2 regions of the Geodermatophilus sp. DSM 44513 genome follow, and region 2 is predicted to be linked to the other one. Evidence: predicted binding sites of a transcription regulator. Region 2 holds the regulator's gene; the other holds the start of a gene.
The links. The regulator LexA, encoded in region 2, represses DNA repair genes until DNA is damaged. The targets are predictions, from matches to a motif close to TCGAACANNTGTTCGA.
Positions count from the first base shown of each region.

Region 1: the regulator LexA is predicted to act here: its motif matches at 2,065-2,080, upstream of RTG05_RS22045 (HNH endonuclease signature motif containing protein).

Region 1 is NZ_CP135963.1:4,576,124-4,583,305, forward strand. Features, by position in the region: gene RTG05_RS22035 (NfeD family protein) at 1-421, opposite strand, end outside; gene RTG05_RS22040 (DNA polymerase IV) at 565-1,908, shown strand; gene RTG05_RS22045 (HNH endonuclease signature motif containing protein) at 2,102-3,307, shown strand; gene RTG05_RS22050 (class I SAM-dependent methyltransferase) at 3,588-4,193, shown strand; gene RTG05_RS22055 (class I SAM-dependent methyltransferase) at 4,208-4,936, shown strand; gene RTG05_RS22060 (CoA transferase) at 4,951-6,282, opposite strand; gene RTG05_RS22065 (PucR family transcriptional regulator) at 6,315-7,182, opposite strand, start outside.
Region 2 is NZ_CP135963.1:3,158,437-3,165,618, forward strand. Features, by position in the region: gene RTG05_RS15330 (hypothetical protein) at 1-481, opposite strand, end outside; gene RTG05_RS15335 (LysM peptidoglycan-binding domain-containing protein) at 611-1,279, opposite strand; gene lexA (transcriptional repressor LexA) at 1,552-2,355, shown strand; gene RTG05_RS15345 (enoyl-CoA hydratase/isomerase family protein) at 2,446-3,234, opposite strand; gene RTG05_RS15350 (ABC transporter permease) at 3,231-5,063, opposite strand; gene RTG05_RS15355 (extracellular solute-binding protein) at 5,170-6,249, opposite strand; gene RTG05_RS15360 (ABC transporter ATP-binding protein) at 6,318-7,182, opposite strand, start outside.

The DNA.
Region 1 (7,182 bases), 1.4 Mb from region 2:
TGCTCGCCGCGAACTTCAGCTGCTGGCCGGCGAGCACCAGCCGGACCTCGCCGTAGCCCGGCGCGGGGACGGCGGACACGACGACGCCCTGGGTGCCGACCAGGTCGGAGCGGGTGAGCGTGGGGGCCGTCGGCATGTCGCGCAGCCCGCGGGAGAGCCGGACCGTGGCCCACGCCAGCGGGACGGCGAGCACCAGCCCGGCCGCCAGCGCCAGCGCGGCGCGTCCGGCGTCCGGCAGCTCCTCGGGCAGCACGGAGGCGGCGGCCGCACCGCCGAAGCCCACCCCGCCGGCCAGCGCGGCCAGCGCCGGGACGGAGAACGGACCGTCGGCGTCACCGAGGTCACCGACCTCGCCGACGACCAGGGCCAGCAGCAGGACGCCGACGCCGAACGCCCCGAGGACGAGGAAGAGCACCTCCACGCTGCCCCTCTCCGGTCGGTGTCCGCCCGACACTGGCAGGCGGGGGCGCCGGTGATCAACGAGATCCGGCTCCGGGGCGTCCGCTCTCACCCGTGCGGAGGACGGGCGACCATGGAGTGCGACGACGGGCGGGGAGGTGGGGCGTGCGGCGGGAGGCGGGCATCCTGCACCTGGACCTCGACGCCTTCTTCGCCGCGGTGGAGCAGCGCGACAAGCCCTCGCTGCGCGGGCGGCCGGTGGTCGTCGGTGGCACCGGCGGCCGCGGGGTGGTGGCGACGGCGTCCTACGAGGCCCGCGCCTACGGGGCGCGCTCGGCGATGTCGACGGCCGAGGCCCGGCGGCGCTGCCCGTCGGGGACGGCGTTCCTCGGCGGCCGGTTCGCCGCGTACCGGCGCACCTCCGACGTGGTCATGGAGCTGCTGCGCGAGCTCTCGCCGCTGGTGGAGCCGGTGTCGATCGACGAGGCCTACGTCGACCTGGCCGCCGGCGGGGTCGCGGACCTGTCGGTGGACGGCGTGACCGCCCTGGCCCGCGGCCTCAAGGAGCGGATCGCGGCGGCCACCGGCGGGGTGACCGGCTCGGTGGGCATCGGGACGTCCAAGCTGATGGCGAAGATCGCCTCGGACCTCGACAAGCCCGACGGCCTGGTCGTCGTCCCCCCGGGCGGTGAGCTGGCGGTGTTGCACCCGCTGCCGGTGACCCGGCTGGGCGGCGTGGGGCCGGCCACCGCCGAGCGGCTGCGCCAGGTGGGCGTGGCCACCGTCGCGGACCTCGCCGCCAAGCCGCTGTCGGACCTGGTCGCGCTGGCCGGCCGGGCGCACGGGACGGGGTTGTACGCGCTGGCCCGCGCCGAGGACGACCGGCCGGTGGTCGCCGAGCGCGAGGCCAAGTCGGTCTCCCAGGAGGAGACCTTCGCCCGTGACCTCACCGACCGTGCCGTGCTGGGCCGGCACGTGGAGAGCATGGCCGCGCGGGTGGGCAGCCGGCTGCGCAGCGCCGCCTACTCCGGCCGGACGGTGACGCTGAAGCTGCGCCGCTACGACTTCACCACGCTCACCCGCTCCCAGACCCTGCCCCAGCCGACCGACGACCCGCGGGTGATCGCCGCCGTGGCGCACCGGCTGCTCGCCGAGGCCGGCACGCAGGGCGGGCTGCGGCTGCTCGGCGTCGGCGTCTCCGGGCTGTCGCTGTACGCCCAGGGGGACCTGTTCGCCGTGGACGACGACCCGCCGCCGGACGACGCGGTCGAGGGCGAACCGGCCGAGCAGGCGCCGGAGCCGGTGACCGCCGAGGCGCGGTGGTGGCCGGGCCAGGACGTGCGACACGACGACCTCGGCGCCGGGTGGGTGTGGGGGCGCGGGCTCGGGCGGGTCACGGTCCGCTTCGAGGGCCCGCTCACCCCGCCCGGACCGGTGCGCACGCTGTCCGCCGACGACCCCGCCCTGCACCCCGCCGACCCGCCGGACTGGCGGCCTCGGGCTCGGTAGGGCCGGCGTCCAGACCCGACACACCTACCGCGTGGTCGAGCTCGACGAGGACTTCCCCGAGTCGCCGACCAGCCGATCACAGAGGCCGAATCTTGACGGAAACAAGCCTCTGAGCTGGACTTTCACCTTGCGCAGGCGTCCCTCCCTCCGGTATCCTCGAACACGAGTTCGATGGATCGAGGAGGTGACGGCAGTGGGCGAACTGGCCTCCGCGCTCGACGCCCTGTCCGCCGTCGACCTCGACGAGTTCAGCGATGCCGAGCTGCTCGACCAGGCGCGCGACCTCATCACCGCCGCCCACCGCGTCCACGCGCAGCTGACCCGCGTGGTCCGCCGCAGCGACGTGCGGGGCGCGAGCGAGCACGACGGGGCGAAGAACGTCCGGGCCTGGCTGCGCGGCGTCCCCCGGATCTCCGGCGCGTGGGCCGGCGACCTGGTGGACCACGGGCGCGTCCTCGAGTCGCTGCCCGCCACCGCGCACGCCTTCGCCGAGGGATCGATCGGCCCCGACCAGGTCGAGGTCATCGCCGTCATCGCCGAGCCCGCCAACGTCGATCTGGCGCGGGCACAGGGCATCGACGTCGGCGCCATCGAGGGCGCCCTCGTGCAGCTGGCCTGCGTCGGCACCCACCGGCAGTTGCAGCAGGCAGTCGGCGAGTACCTGGCCAAGCTCGACCCCGACGGCACCGAACCCGACCCGACCTCCGAGCGCGCGGTCACCCTCGTCCAGCACCCCGACGGGACGTGGACCATCGGCGGGCACCTCGACGCCGTCGGCGGGCAGAAGGTCGCCACCGCGCTCGAGTCCGTCCAGGCCGCGTCCCGGTGCGCCGGCGACGAGCGCACCCGCGCCGAGCGCACCGGTGACGCACTCGTGCAGCTGGCCGACAACCAGCTCACCGGCGGACAGCTGCCGGTCCTGCGGGGCACCAAGCCCCAGGTCATCGTCACTGTGCCGCTGTCCGACCTCTCCGGCAGCCACACCGCACCGGGGGCGGCGCAGACCTCCACCGGCGCCACGATCTCCGCAGCCCGCGCCCGCTGGGTGGCCTGCGACGCCGGCATCACCCGGATCGTGCTCGACCCCGACGGCCTCCCCCTCGACGTCGGCCGCACCCAGCGCATCGTCCCGCCGCACATCCGCCGGGCGGCCGAACTCCGCGACGCCGGTTGCGTCTTCGCCGGCTGCGAGGCTCCCGTCTGGTTCTGCGACGTGCACCACCTGCTGCACTGGGCGCAGGGCGGCGCGACGAGCCTGGAGAACTCCGCACTGCTCTGCGAACGCCACCACACCAAGGTCCACCACGGGTACCGCGTCGAACGCATCGACGATCGATGGCGTACCTGGCGGCCTGACGGCACCGAGATCCTCATCGCCGCCACCCGCTTGCGCACCTGACCGCACCGCCTCCGCCCAGCCGCTGCCCATCCGGACGGCGGCCCGCCGGCATGCCCGGCACCTGATCCGCACGAGCCGCACCGGCGCATGTCCGCGGACAACGGGGGAGTGGCGGACGTTGCCGGTCAGCAGCCGGCCGTCGAGCTGGACGACGGTGGCCGCGATGGCCAGGATCAGGGCCGAGATCGACCGGCCGGTCCGCGCGGCCTCGCGGTCCACGAGGCGGCGCTCGCGGACGCCGGTCCCTCGCGCTCGCAGCGTGCGGGTGAGGATGGGCGCCATGGTCGAGCAGAGCGCGTGGGTGCGGATCACCGAGCAGGACCCGGGCCACTCGGCCGCCTACGTGCAGCGGTTCCGCGACCTGGCCGCCCAGGGCTTCGACCTGGCCGGCGAGGCGCGCATGGTCGACGCGATGCTGCCCCGCGGCTCGCGGGTGCTGGACGCCGGCTGCGGCCCGGGGCGCACCGGCGGCTGGCTGGCCCGCGCCGGTCACGACGTCGTCGGGGTGGACGTGGACCCGGTGCTCGTCGCCGCCGCGGAGGAGGACCACCCGGGCCCGCGGTGGCTGGTCGGGGACCTGGCCGAGCTCGACCTGCCCGCCCGCGGCGTCGCGGGTCCCTTCGACGTCATCGTGTCCGCCGGCAACGTGATGGCCTTCGTGGCGCCGTCCACCCGGGCGGCGGTGCTCACGCGGCTGCGTGCCCACGTCGCCGACGGCGGGCGGGCGGTGATCGGCTTCGGGGCCGGCCGCGGCTACGCCTTCGACGACTTCCGGGACGACGCCCGCGCGGCCGGCTGGGCGGAGGACCTGCTGCTGTCCACCTGGGACCTGCGACCGTTCACCGCCGAGGCGGACTTCCTGGTCGCCGTCCTCCGCCCCGCCTGAGCCCCCGTCCCGCCGTGCCCGACGCCCACTTCGCCGACCCCAGACTCGCCCGCCTGTACGACGTCCTCGAGGGCGAGCGGTCGGACCTCGACTCCTACGTCGCCCTGGTCGGGGAACTGGGCGCACGCACCGTCCTGGACGTCGGGTGCGGGACCGGCAGCCTCGCGTGCCTGCTCGCCGACCGAGGCGTGCAGGTGGTCGGCGTCGACCCCGCGGCGGCCTCCCTGGACGTCGCACGTGCGAAACCGCAGGCCCGGCACGTGCGCTGGGTGACCGGGGACGTCCGGTCCCTGCCGCCCCTGCAGGTCGACCTGGCCACCATGACGGGAAACGTCGCCCAGGTCTTCCTCACCGACGAGGAGTGGGCGGCGACGCTGTCCGCGGCACGGGCAGCGCTCCGCCCGGGCGGGTACCTCGTCTTCGAGACCCGCCGCCCCGAGCGGCAGGCCTGGCGCACGTGGACCCGGGAACGGTCGGCGCGCCGGGTGGACGTCCCTGGGGTCGGGGTCGTCGAGGCGTGGGTGGAGGTCACCGACGTCCGGGGCGACCTCGTGTCGTTCCGGTCGAGCTTCGCCTTCCACGAGGACGGCGCGCTGCTCACCTCGCGGTCCACGCTCCGGTTCCGCGGTCGCGAGGAGATCGCCGACTCTCTCGCAGCCGCCGAGCTGGTGCTCGAGGAGGTCCGGGACGCCCCCGACCGCCCCGGCCTGGAGTGGGTCCACCTGGTGCGCCGGCCGGACTGACCCGGGTGCGGCCGCTACCCCCGGTCGCGCCAGGCCGGGCGCTCGGTGGCGGCGAGGAACCGGGCCGGCGCGGACCACCGCGGCGACCCCGGCGGGGCGAGCACCGTCACCTCGCCGTCCGTCGACGGGAGCGTCAGCAGGTACGGCGCCGGGTCGGCCGGCTCGCCGACCGGCTCGGCGCGGCGGGGGGCGGCGAGCAGCCAGGCCGCCGTCCGCGCGAGCGACAGCTCCCCGTGCCACCCGCCGCCCTCGACCCGTCGCCGGGCGAGCCCCGCCAACACCGCCGCCGCGGCGAGGTGGCCGGTGGCGTGGTCCAGCGCCTGGGCGGGCAGCACGCCGGGCGCCTCGGCCGTCCCGCACTCCAGGGCGATGCCGCAGGCGGCCTGCACCAGCGAGTCGAAGCCGCGGCGGTCCGCCCACGGCCCGGTCGTCCCCCACGCCGAGAGGCTGACCACCACCAGGTGCGGGTGCCGCTCGGCGAGGGACGCCGGGTCGAGCCCGAACCGGGCCAGCGCGCCGGGCCGGTAGCCCTGCACGACGACGTCGGCCGCGCCGAGCAGCTCCTCGACGGTCCGGCGGCCGGCCGCCGACGCCAGGTCGAGCACCGCGTGCCGCTTGCCCGGGCCGGTGTCGACGAGGGCGGCCGGGTCCTCGGGCAGCGCGGGTCCGTCCAGCCGCAGGACGTCGGCGCCGTGCGAGGCCAGCGTGCGGGTGGCCACCGGACCGGCGATCACCCGGGTCAGGTCGAGCACCCGCACCCCCTCGACCAGGACCGCGCGAGGCGGGCCGTCGGCCGTGCGGCGCAGCGCGACCAGCGGTGCGGACGCGGCGGCCCGTCCCTGCGGGCTGGCCGCCCACGCCACGGCCGGGCGGACGGCGGCCGCCGCGCCCCCGGCCGCGACCACGGCGTCGGCCAGCTCTCCGGCCGTCCGGTCCAGCGCCGCCGCCTCGACGTCCTGGCCCAGCACCCGGTGCACCGCGGCCCGGTGGTGGGGGTAGTTGGCGTGCAGACGGACCCAGCCGTCCGCGGTGCGGCAGAAGCGGGACAGCGGGTGCAGGCGCAGCCCGGCCGGCGTGCCGTCCACCGCGGCGTACCGCTCGCTGCGGAAGGCGAGCCCGACGTGGGCGGCGTCCACGTCCAGCGGGCCGCCGTCCTCGCGCAGCACCCGTGCGGCGGCGAGCTGGGCGGCGACGGAGCCGACCGCGAGGTCGGGTACCGGCAGCGGGGACGCCAGGCCGGTCGCGCCGGTGACCCGCAGCTGCGGCGGTGGTCCGTCGGTGCCGGTCAGCAGCGGCCACACCTGCGCCAGCAGGTCCACACCTCGTCCGCGCAGGTCCTCCGGCACGACGCCGAGCGTAGGGCCGGGACCGCCCGCGGTCAGGCCTCCGGGACGCCGAGGGCCAGGGTGAGCTCCAGCACCGACCGCGGGTCCTCCAGTCGGGTGCCGTAGAGCTCGCGCAGCTGGCCCATGCGGTAGCGGACGGTCTGCGGGTGCACGAACAGCTCGGCGGCGACCCGCTCCCGCCGCCCGTGGTGCAGCAGCCAGGCGCGCAGCGTCTCCACGAGCTTCTCCCGCGGGCCGGGGCCCAGCTCGTCCAGCGGACCCAGCACCTGGGCGCGCAGGTCGGCCAGCGCCTCGCCGTCGGCCCGCAGCACCAGGTCGGCCAGCCGCAGCTCGGTGTCCACCGGCAGGTCGCCGTCCGGGCGCAGGTCCAGCTGCACCGCCCGCAACGCCCGCGAGTAGGACGACCGGGCCTGCTGCCACGGCCGGGCCGGGCCGACGACGGCCTCCCGCCCGGTCAGCGCACGGACCAGCTGGCCGCGGGCGTACCCGTCGGCGTCCGGCACGAGCAGCACCGCGCGCTCGCCGCCGGACTCCGCACCCGGCGCGTCCTCACCGGCCTGCAGGGTGCGCACGTCGAGCACGCCGAGCGCGCCCCGCACCCGGGCCTCGGGCACCAGCACGGCGGTCAGGGTCCGCGGCGGCGTCCAGTCCGCACGCTCGGCGGCGGTGCCGAGGTCGTAGGGGGGCGCACCGGTGAGCAGCAGCTCGGCCAGCCGCTCCAGGTGCCGGCGGCGCTGCCGGCCGCTGGTGTCCAGCTGGTCGGCGTGCCCGGAGGCGCTGGCCGCCGACAGCTGGTCGATGTAGGCGAACACCAGCTCGGCGAAGCGGGCCAGCGAGCCGGCGGGCATGCCGGCCGCGACGGCCGTCTCGCTCATGTGCCGCCACGCGACGCGCGCGCCC
Region 2 (7,182 bases):
CCCGGTGCCGGCCGGCCGCCGCCCCGGCCCGGTGCCGGCCGGCCGCGGCCGCCGCGTCGTGCACGGCGGGCAGCTGGGCGGTCACCTGGCCGCCGTGGCGGCGCCGGTCCGTGGCACCCGACCCGGGGAGGACGCCGGCCGCCCGCTGCTCCCGGGCGGCGGCCTCGCTCAGGGACACCCGCGGGGCGGTCGAAGCGCCCGGCAGCAGCTCCTCGGCCAGCCCCAGGGACAGCGCCGCCGGCGCGTCGGGCACGAGCACCGGCGCGGGGTCGGCCTCGGGCAGCCGGACCTCGCCGAGGTCGGTCCAGACCTCGCGGTCGGCACCGGCCACGGCCACCCGCACCCACACCTCGCACGCGCCGCTGCCGTCGTGCCGCCAGCCCAGCAGCGACCCCGGCCACCAGGTGCCCTCGACGAGGACCTCGACGTTCTGCGACGGGGAGCTGAAGACGGCGGCCCGGCGCCCGGGGGTGGCTGACACGGACCCGACGGTAGGTCCGCGACCTGCGACGGCGGGTGAGCGACTCGGCACGACGGGTTGACGAACCTGGCCGGGCGGTCTTGTCGCTCCTCGACCGAGCCGCCCCTCCCGACCACCTCCGGCCCCTGGTCAGGGCACCGCGAGGACCTGGCCGGGGACGACGACCGAGCCCTCGAGGTCGTTGAGCTCCTCGATCGCGTCGACCACGGCACGCACGTCCCCGGTCCCGCCGGCGAGCTCCCCGGCGATCGACCACACGGTGTCCCCCTCCCCCACCACGACGCTGTCCCCACCGGCCAGCCGCAGCTCCCCACCGGGGTGACCCCCGACGACCGGCGCGACCCAGGCGCCGAACGCGACCGCGCCGGACAGGACCAGGGCGCGCACCAGCGCCCGCCCGCGCCCGGTCAGCCGCAGACGTGCCCCGCCGGAGGGGACGCACCCGCCGCGGACGGCGCCCGCGGACCCCACCCCCGACGTCACGGCCCGTCCCCCCGGCCGGACCCGGTGCGGACCCGGCGGGACGCTGCCGACGGCCGGTGACCGGCCGGCCCCGCGGGCGGGAGCCGTGACCGCGGCGCGGGGCCCCGGGACACCCGGCCGGTCGGGGACCGGCCGCAGGTGCCCGGCGACCCGCGGGCCGCTGCCCGGGAGGACCGACCCGGCCGGCGACCGCGCCGGTCCGGGTGCCCCGACCGCCCGGGCGGGTGCGCACCGCGCGTCCCCCGACCCCAGCAGCGGCCGCCACGGCACCTGCACCGCCGCGTCGAACTCCAGCACGGCCTGACGCACGTCCACCACGAGCCTCCTCCTCACACCCCAGCGCGTCGAACGCGTGTTCGATCGAACGTCTGTGCGATGTCTACCGCATCCCGCCGACGGGGTCGACCCGACGCCGCGCACACTTCGAACAGGTGTTTGGGAGTACCGGTCCCGAGGCGCTACCGTTCCGTCCGACACCCGTCCGCCCCGGCCCCCGGGTCACCGGTCCGGGCGGGCGCAGGGCGACCGGGCGCGGGACACCGGGCGCAGGACACGGGCCGTGGCGGCACGGCCGGCGAGGAGGAGACGTGGCGGGCAGCAGGGGGACGTCGGGCAGTGGGGCCCGGGGAGGCGACGGCCCGCCGCGGCGGGCGTCGGAGAGCCGGACCGGCGCGGCCGCCGGTGCGCCCGGGACGGCCGGGACCGCGTCGGTGCGCACCTTCCCCGACCGCGGCGAGGCCGGCGACGGGCTCACCCAGCGGCAGCGGCGCGTCCTCGAGGTGATCCGCGACTCGATCGAGCGACGCGGCTACCCGCCGTCGGTGCGCGAGATCGGCGAGGCCGTCGGGCTCTCGTCGGCCTCCTCGGTGGCCCACCAGCTGAGCGTGCTGCAGAAGAAGGGCTGGCTGCGCCGCGACCCCAACCGGCCGCGGGCGCTGGACGTCCGGCTGCCCGGCGAGGTCCCCGGCGCGCCGGCACCGACCGCCGCGACGGCCGGCGGCGCCGACGAGGCCCCCACCCCGACCTACGTCCCGCTGGTCGGCCGGATCGCCGCCGGTGGCCCGGTGCTCGCGGAGCAGGCCGTCGAGGACGTCTTCCCGCTGCCCCGCGAGCTGGTCGGCGAGGGCACCCTGTTCATGCTCCGGGTCAGCGGTGACTCGATGGTCGAGGCGGCCATCTGCGACGGCGACTGGGTGGTCGTGCGCCAGCAGCCGACGGCGGAGAACGGCGAGATCGTCGCCGCCATGATCGACGGCGAGGCGACGGTGAAGACGTACAAGCGGCGCGACGGGCACGTGTGGCTGCTGCCGCACAACCCGGCGTACGAGCCCATCCCCGGCGACGACGCCACCGTCCTGGGCCGCGTGGTCACGGTGCTGCGCCGGGTCTGACCCGTGCCGGTCTGCCGACGTGTCGCGGGACCGGCACGAGGCGGCCACCGAAGCCCGGAGGGTCGGCGGCCGCCTCGTGTGGCGGCCGGGTCATCGGCGCCTATAGTCGCCGTCCCGCTTCTCGAAGAAGGCCCGTAGCGCCTCCTGGTGGTCGTCGGTGCGGAACATCTCCAGGAAGCGTTGGGTCTGCAGCGCCTGCCCCTCCGCGAAGTCCATCTCGATGGCCTGCGTCACCGCGGATTTCGTCACCTCGACCGACAACGGGGCCCGCGTCGCGATCCGCTGGGCCTTGGCCAGCGCGGCCGGCATCAGGTCCGCCGGTTCGTGCACTTCGGTGACCAGTCCCCAGTTGAGTGCCTGCTCTGCGGTGTAGCGCGCCCCGGTCAGCAGGATCTCCTTGGCCGCGCCGAGGCCCACCACTCGTGGCAGCCGCCAGAAGCTCACGATGAGCCCGACGTTGACCCCGGCGGCGACGAAGAAGGCCTCGGTCGAGGCGATCCGGATGTCACTGCAGAGAGCGAACTCCAGGCCTCCACCCACCGTGGCGCCGTTGATCGCTGCGATGACCGGCGCACGGAAGTCCTGGACGCCGTTGAGCACCCTGCCGAACTCGGCCAGGTAGTCGGTGAGCTGCTCGTCGGTCATCGACTGGTCCTCGCGCAGCTGAGCACCGGCCGTGAACGCCCGGCCCTTCCCGGTGATGACCAGGCAGCGGACGTCCTCGTCGGCGTCCAGGATGTCCAGCGCCCGCATGAACGACCGCCGGCTCTCCCAGCTGAAGGTGTTGGCCGGCTCGCTGTCGAGCGTCAGTACGGCGATGTGCGGGGTCTCGTACCGCAGGTGCACTCCACTGCCGAGATCCGGGACGGTGGCGGTCATGCGGCTTCCTCCGGGGGTGTGTTGAGGGCGACGGACGGGGAACGGCGGCGACGCCGGGACGGCGACTCGCCGGGTCTGCTGTCCAGCAGCCGCATCGCGATCACGGTGACCACGATGTTGATCAGCAGGATCACAACCGAGAGCGCACCGACGCGCTGGTAGAGCGACTCGCTGGCGAGGTTGTAGAGGACGGTCGCGACCGTCGGGTTGGCACCGGTGTAGAGGAACACCGACATCTCCAGCTCGCGGAACAGCAGGACGAAGTTGAGCAGCCCCGCCGCCAGCAGGGACGGTCGGAGCAGGGGCACCGTGATCCGGCGCCAGGTGCGCACCCACGACGCACCGAGGCTCCGCGACGCCTCCTCGACCTCTGCGCCGATCTGGCCCATGCCGGCGTGCACGTAGGCGTAGGACAAGGGCAGGGCGCTGCCGGCGTAGGCGATGAGCAGGATGGTGAGCGTGCCGCCGAGCCCGAACGGCGTGCCGGCGTAGGCGATGATCAAGCCGATTCCGAGCACGGCACCGGGGAAGGCCAGCGGTGCCGCCATCACCGGGGCGATCAGGGCGTTGCTGTGCGCCCGCGTCCGGTGCGCCAGCCATGCGGCCAGGAGCGCCACGGCGAGCGCCAGCACGGTCCCGCCCACCGCGAGCACGAAGCTGTTCCCCATGGCAGCCGTGATCAGGGGGCGGCCGAACACTTGCTCGTAGTTCCCGGTGAGGGTGAAGTTGTCCCAGCCGAGCGGCCGCCCGAGGGCCTCGCGGAAGGACGTCACCAGGAGCACGCCGAACGGCAGGACGATGCTCAGCAGCACGACGGCCGAGCAGAAGGTCAGCCCGAGCGCCCGACCGCCAGCACCGAGACGGGTGACGTCCTGCTGGCCGGGCTTGCCGCCGATGACGGTGAACCGCTTGCCGCCGGTCAGCCAGCGCTGCAGCACGAGCAGGCCCGCGATGATCACCAAGATCGGCACGGAGATGACCGCGGCCGCCTCGATGCGGGGCGGGAACTGCATCAGGCTCAACAGCACCGTGGGGATCGTCTGGAACCCCACGGGCGCACCCAGGATGGCCACCGGACCGAAGATGACCGCCGCGCTGACGAACACCAGGATGGAGCCGGCGATGAGCGCCGGCGCGATCACCGGGAACGTGACCGTGCGCAGCACCCGCCAGCGCGACGCGCCCAGGCTGGCAGCCGCCTGCTCCAGGGCCGGATCGATGCCCTCCAGCGCCGCCGACACCGGCAGGAACACCAGCGGGTACAGGAAGAGCGAGAGGACGAAGACGATCCCCCACGGCGTGAAGATGTCGAACGGGGCCTCCTCCAGGCCGAACAGACCCATCAGCGCCGTGTTGAGCAAGCCGTTGCGGGGCCCCAGCAGCAGGATCCACCCGAGCGCGGCGATGAAGCTCGGCGCGGCGAACGTGAGGACGGCGCTGCCGCGGAAGAAGCGCCGCAGCGGCATGTCCGTGCGCACGGCCAGCCATGCCACGGGCAGGCCCAGCAGGAGGCTGCCCACCACCGTGCCGGCGGCGATCCACAGCGAGTTCAGGATGGCCCGCACCAGGTCGGGTTCCTGACCGAGCAGCGCGTAGTTCCCGAACGTGAACCCGCCGTCATCGGCGACGAAGCTCTGGCCGAAGACCTGGGCGATCGGGTAACCGATCAACGCCAGGACAGCCACCGCCCAGACCAGTCGCATGCCGCGGTCGAACCACGCCGTGCCGCGGCGGCCGCCGGCGGGGGGCCCGCCCCGCCGGTGCGAGGGAGCCGTCCCCGCCGCGTCCGTGCCGGACGCGGCGGGGACGGCAGGGGTGCTCACCGCCATGGCCGACCCCGCGGTGCGGCGAGCACGGCTGCGCCGGCCGAGTACGCGGCGACCGTCCGCGGCGCGGATCCCGGCCGGGGGTCCGGGTACGCCGGTGCGGGACGCCTCATCGGTTGAAGAGCTCCGCGAACCGGGCGGTGACGTCCTCCCCGCGGGTCGAGATCTCCTCGAGGTTGGTGGTCAGCAGGGTGGCGTCGGAGAGGTCGGCGGCCTCCGGGGGCTGCGGGCCGTCGACGAGGACACTGCGCCCGCCCTGCTCGGCCAGCGCGGCCTGGAAGTCCTCGCAGAGGTGGTACTGGACCACCAGCTGGGCCGCATTGGGGTGCGGGGCGTCGGCGAGCATCGCGAGCTCGGAGGTGAACGTCGGCACGCCGTCCTCCATGTAGGCGATCGCCAGCGGCTCTCCCTCCTGGGCGGCGCCGATCACGGCCGACTCGATCGCCGGGATGCCGAGGTCGGCCTCACCGGTGAGGACGAGCTGCGCCAGGGCCAGGCTGCTCTCGGTCACGGCGACCTGGCGTTCGGACAGCTGCTGGAGCCACTCCTCGCCGTGGAGTTCGGTGAGCATGGTGTAGTGGGCGAGGGCGGTTCCTGATGCGCCGGGGTCGGACGTGACGATCGCGCCCGGGTACTCGGCGGCCAGCTCCGTCCACGTGGTCGGCAGGTCGGCAGCGTCGGTGGTCGCGGAGTTGTACATGATGCCCAGCGGCACCAGGCTGTACGGCACCTGCGGGGTCGCCGGGTCGTCCAACCCCTCGATGATGTCGTCGGCGTTGGGCACCTCGGCATCGGCGATGACGCCCTCGTCCGCCCACTGCTGCATGGTTGCCGGGTCCGTGAGGCTGACCACGTCGGCGTTCAGGGAACCGCTGGCCAGCTCCGCGGAGATCGAGTTGGCGATCGCGCCCGAGTCCTCGCGGGTGAAGGTGATGTCCAGGCCGAACTCCTCCTGCACCTTCTGCTGCAGCAGTTCCAGCCCCGGCCGCGTGTGGCCGCCGCCGTAGACGACGGCGCCCCCCTCCTCCTGCGCGGCGGCGACGAGTTCCTCGCTGATGCCCTCGCACGTGGTCGCGCCCCCGTCGCCGGCGGTGGCCGCGGCGCCGGTGGAACCGTTGCCACAGGCGCTGACGAGGACGGCGGCGGTCGGGACGGCGAGACAGGTGAACAGGCGACGGGACAGGGGCATCGCGGACACAGGGCCTCTTCTCGGGTGGTGGGCGGGCGGGCCGGGGGAGGTCGAACGGTGCACGCCGGTCATGCAGCGCACCGGCCTGCGGGCGGTGGTGCGGACCGGGAGGCGTCGGGGACCGTGACCGGGGGCTCAGCGACAATCGCCGCCGCGTCGTCGGCTACGTCGAGGTGGACGGCGTCCCCGATGCCGAACCGGCCGGCGCTCGGTCCGGTCGCCTTGACCGGCGCGGCCACCCCAGGCAGGGCGATGGAGTACTGCACGTGGTCCCCGAAGAAGAGCGCCTCGAGGACGCACCCGCCGTCGGTCGCACCCGGCGCGGTGGGGCGTAGTCGCAGGTCCCCCGGGCGGACGGACACCGCCACCTCCACTCCCGGCTGCACCGGCAAGCCGGCCGGGAGTGGGGCGGTCGCGGAGATCCCCGCCGGCAGCAGCAGCGGCACGACGTCCCCGGTCGGGCTCCCGCTCACCGTCGCGGGCAGCAGGTTGGTGGCCCCGAGCGCCCGCGCGACGAAGCTGGTCCGTGGCCGCCGGTAGACCTCCTCGGGGCTGCCCACCTGCACGATGCGGCCGGCGTGCATGACCACCAGCCGGTCGGCCAGCGACAGCGCTTCAGCCTGGTCGTGGGTGACGTAGACCATCGTCACGCCCAGGGAGCGGTGGATCCGCTTGATCTCCGACCGCATCTCCTCGCGGAGCCGGGTGTCGAGGTTCGACAGCGGCTCGTCCAGCAGGAGCAGGGCCGGGTCGTTGACCAGCGCGCGGGCCAGCGCCACCCGCTGCTGCTGTCCACCGGACAACTGGTGGGCGTAGCGCTCGGCCATGCCGTCGAGCTGGACCATGCTCAGGGCCTCGTCCACGCGGCGCCGGACCTCCGCACGCCCGGCCCCGGCCGTCGTCGGGCCGTACCCGACGTTCTCCCGGACGCTC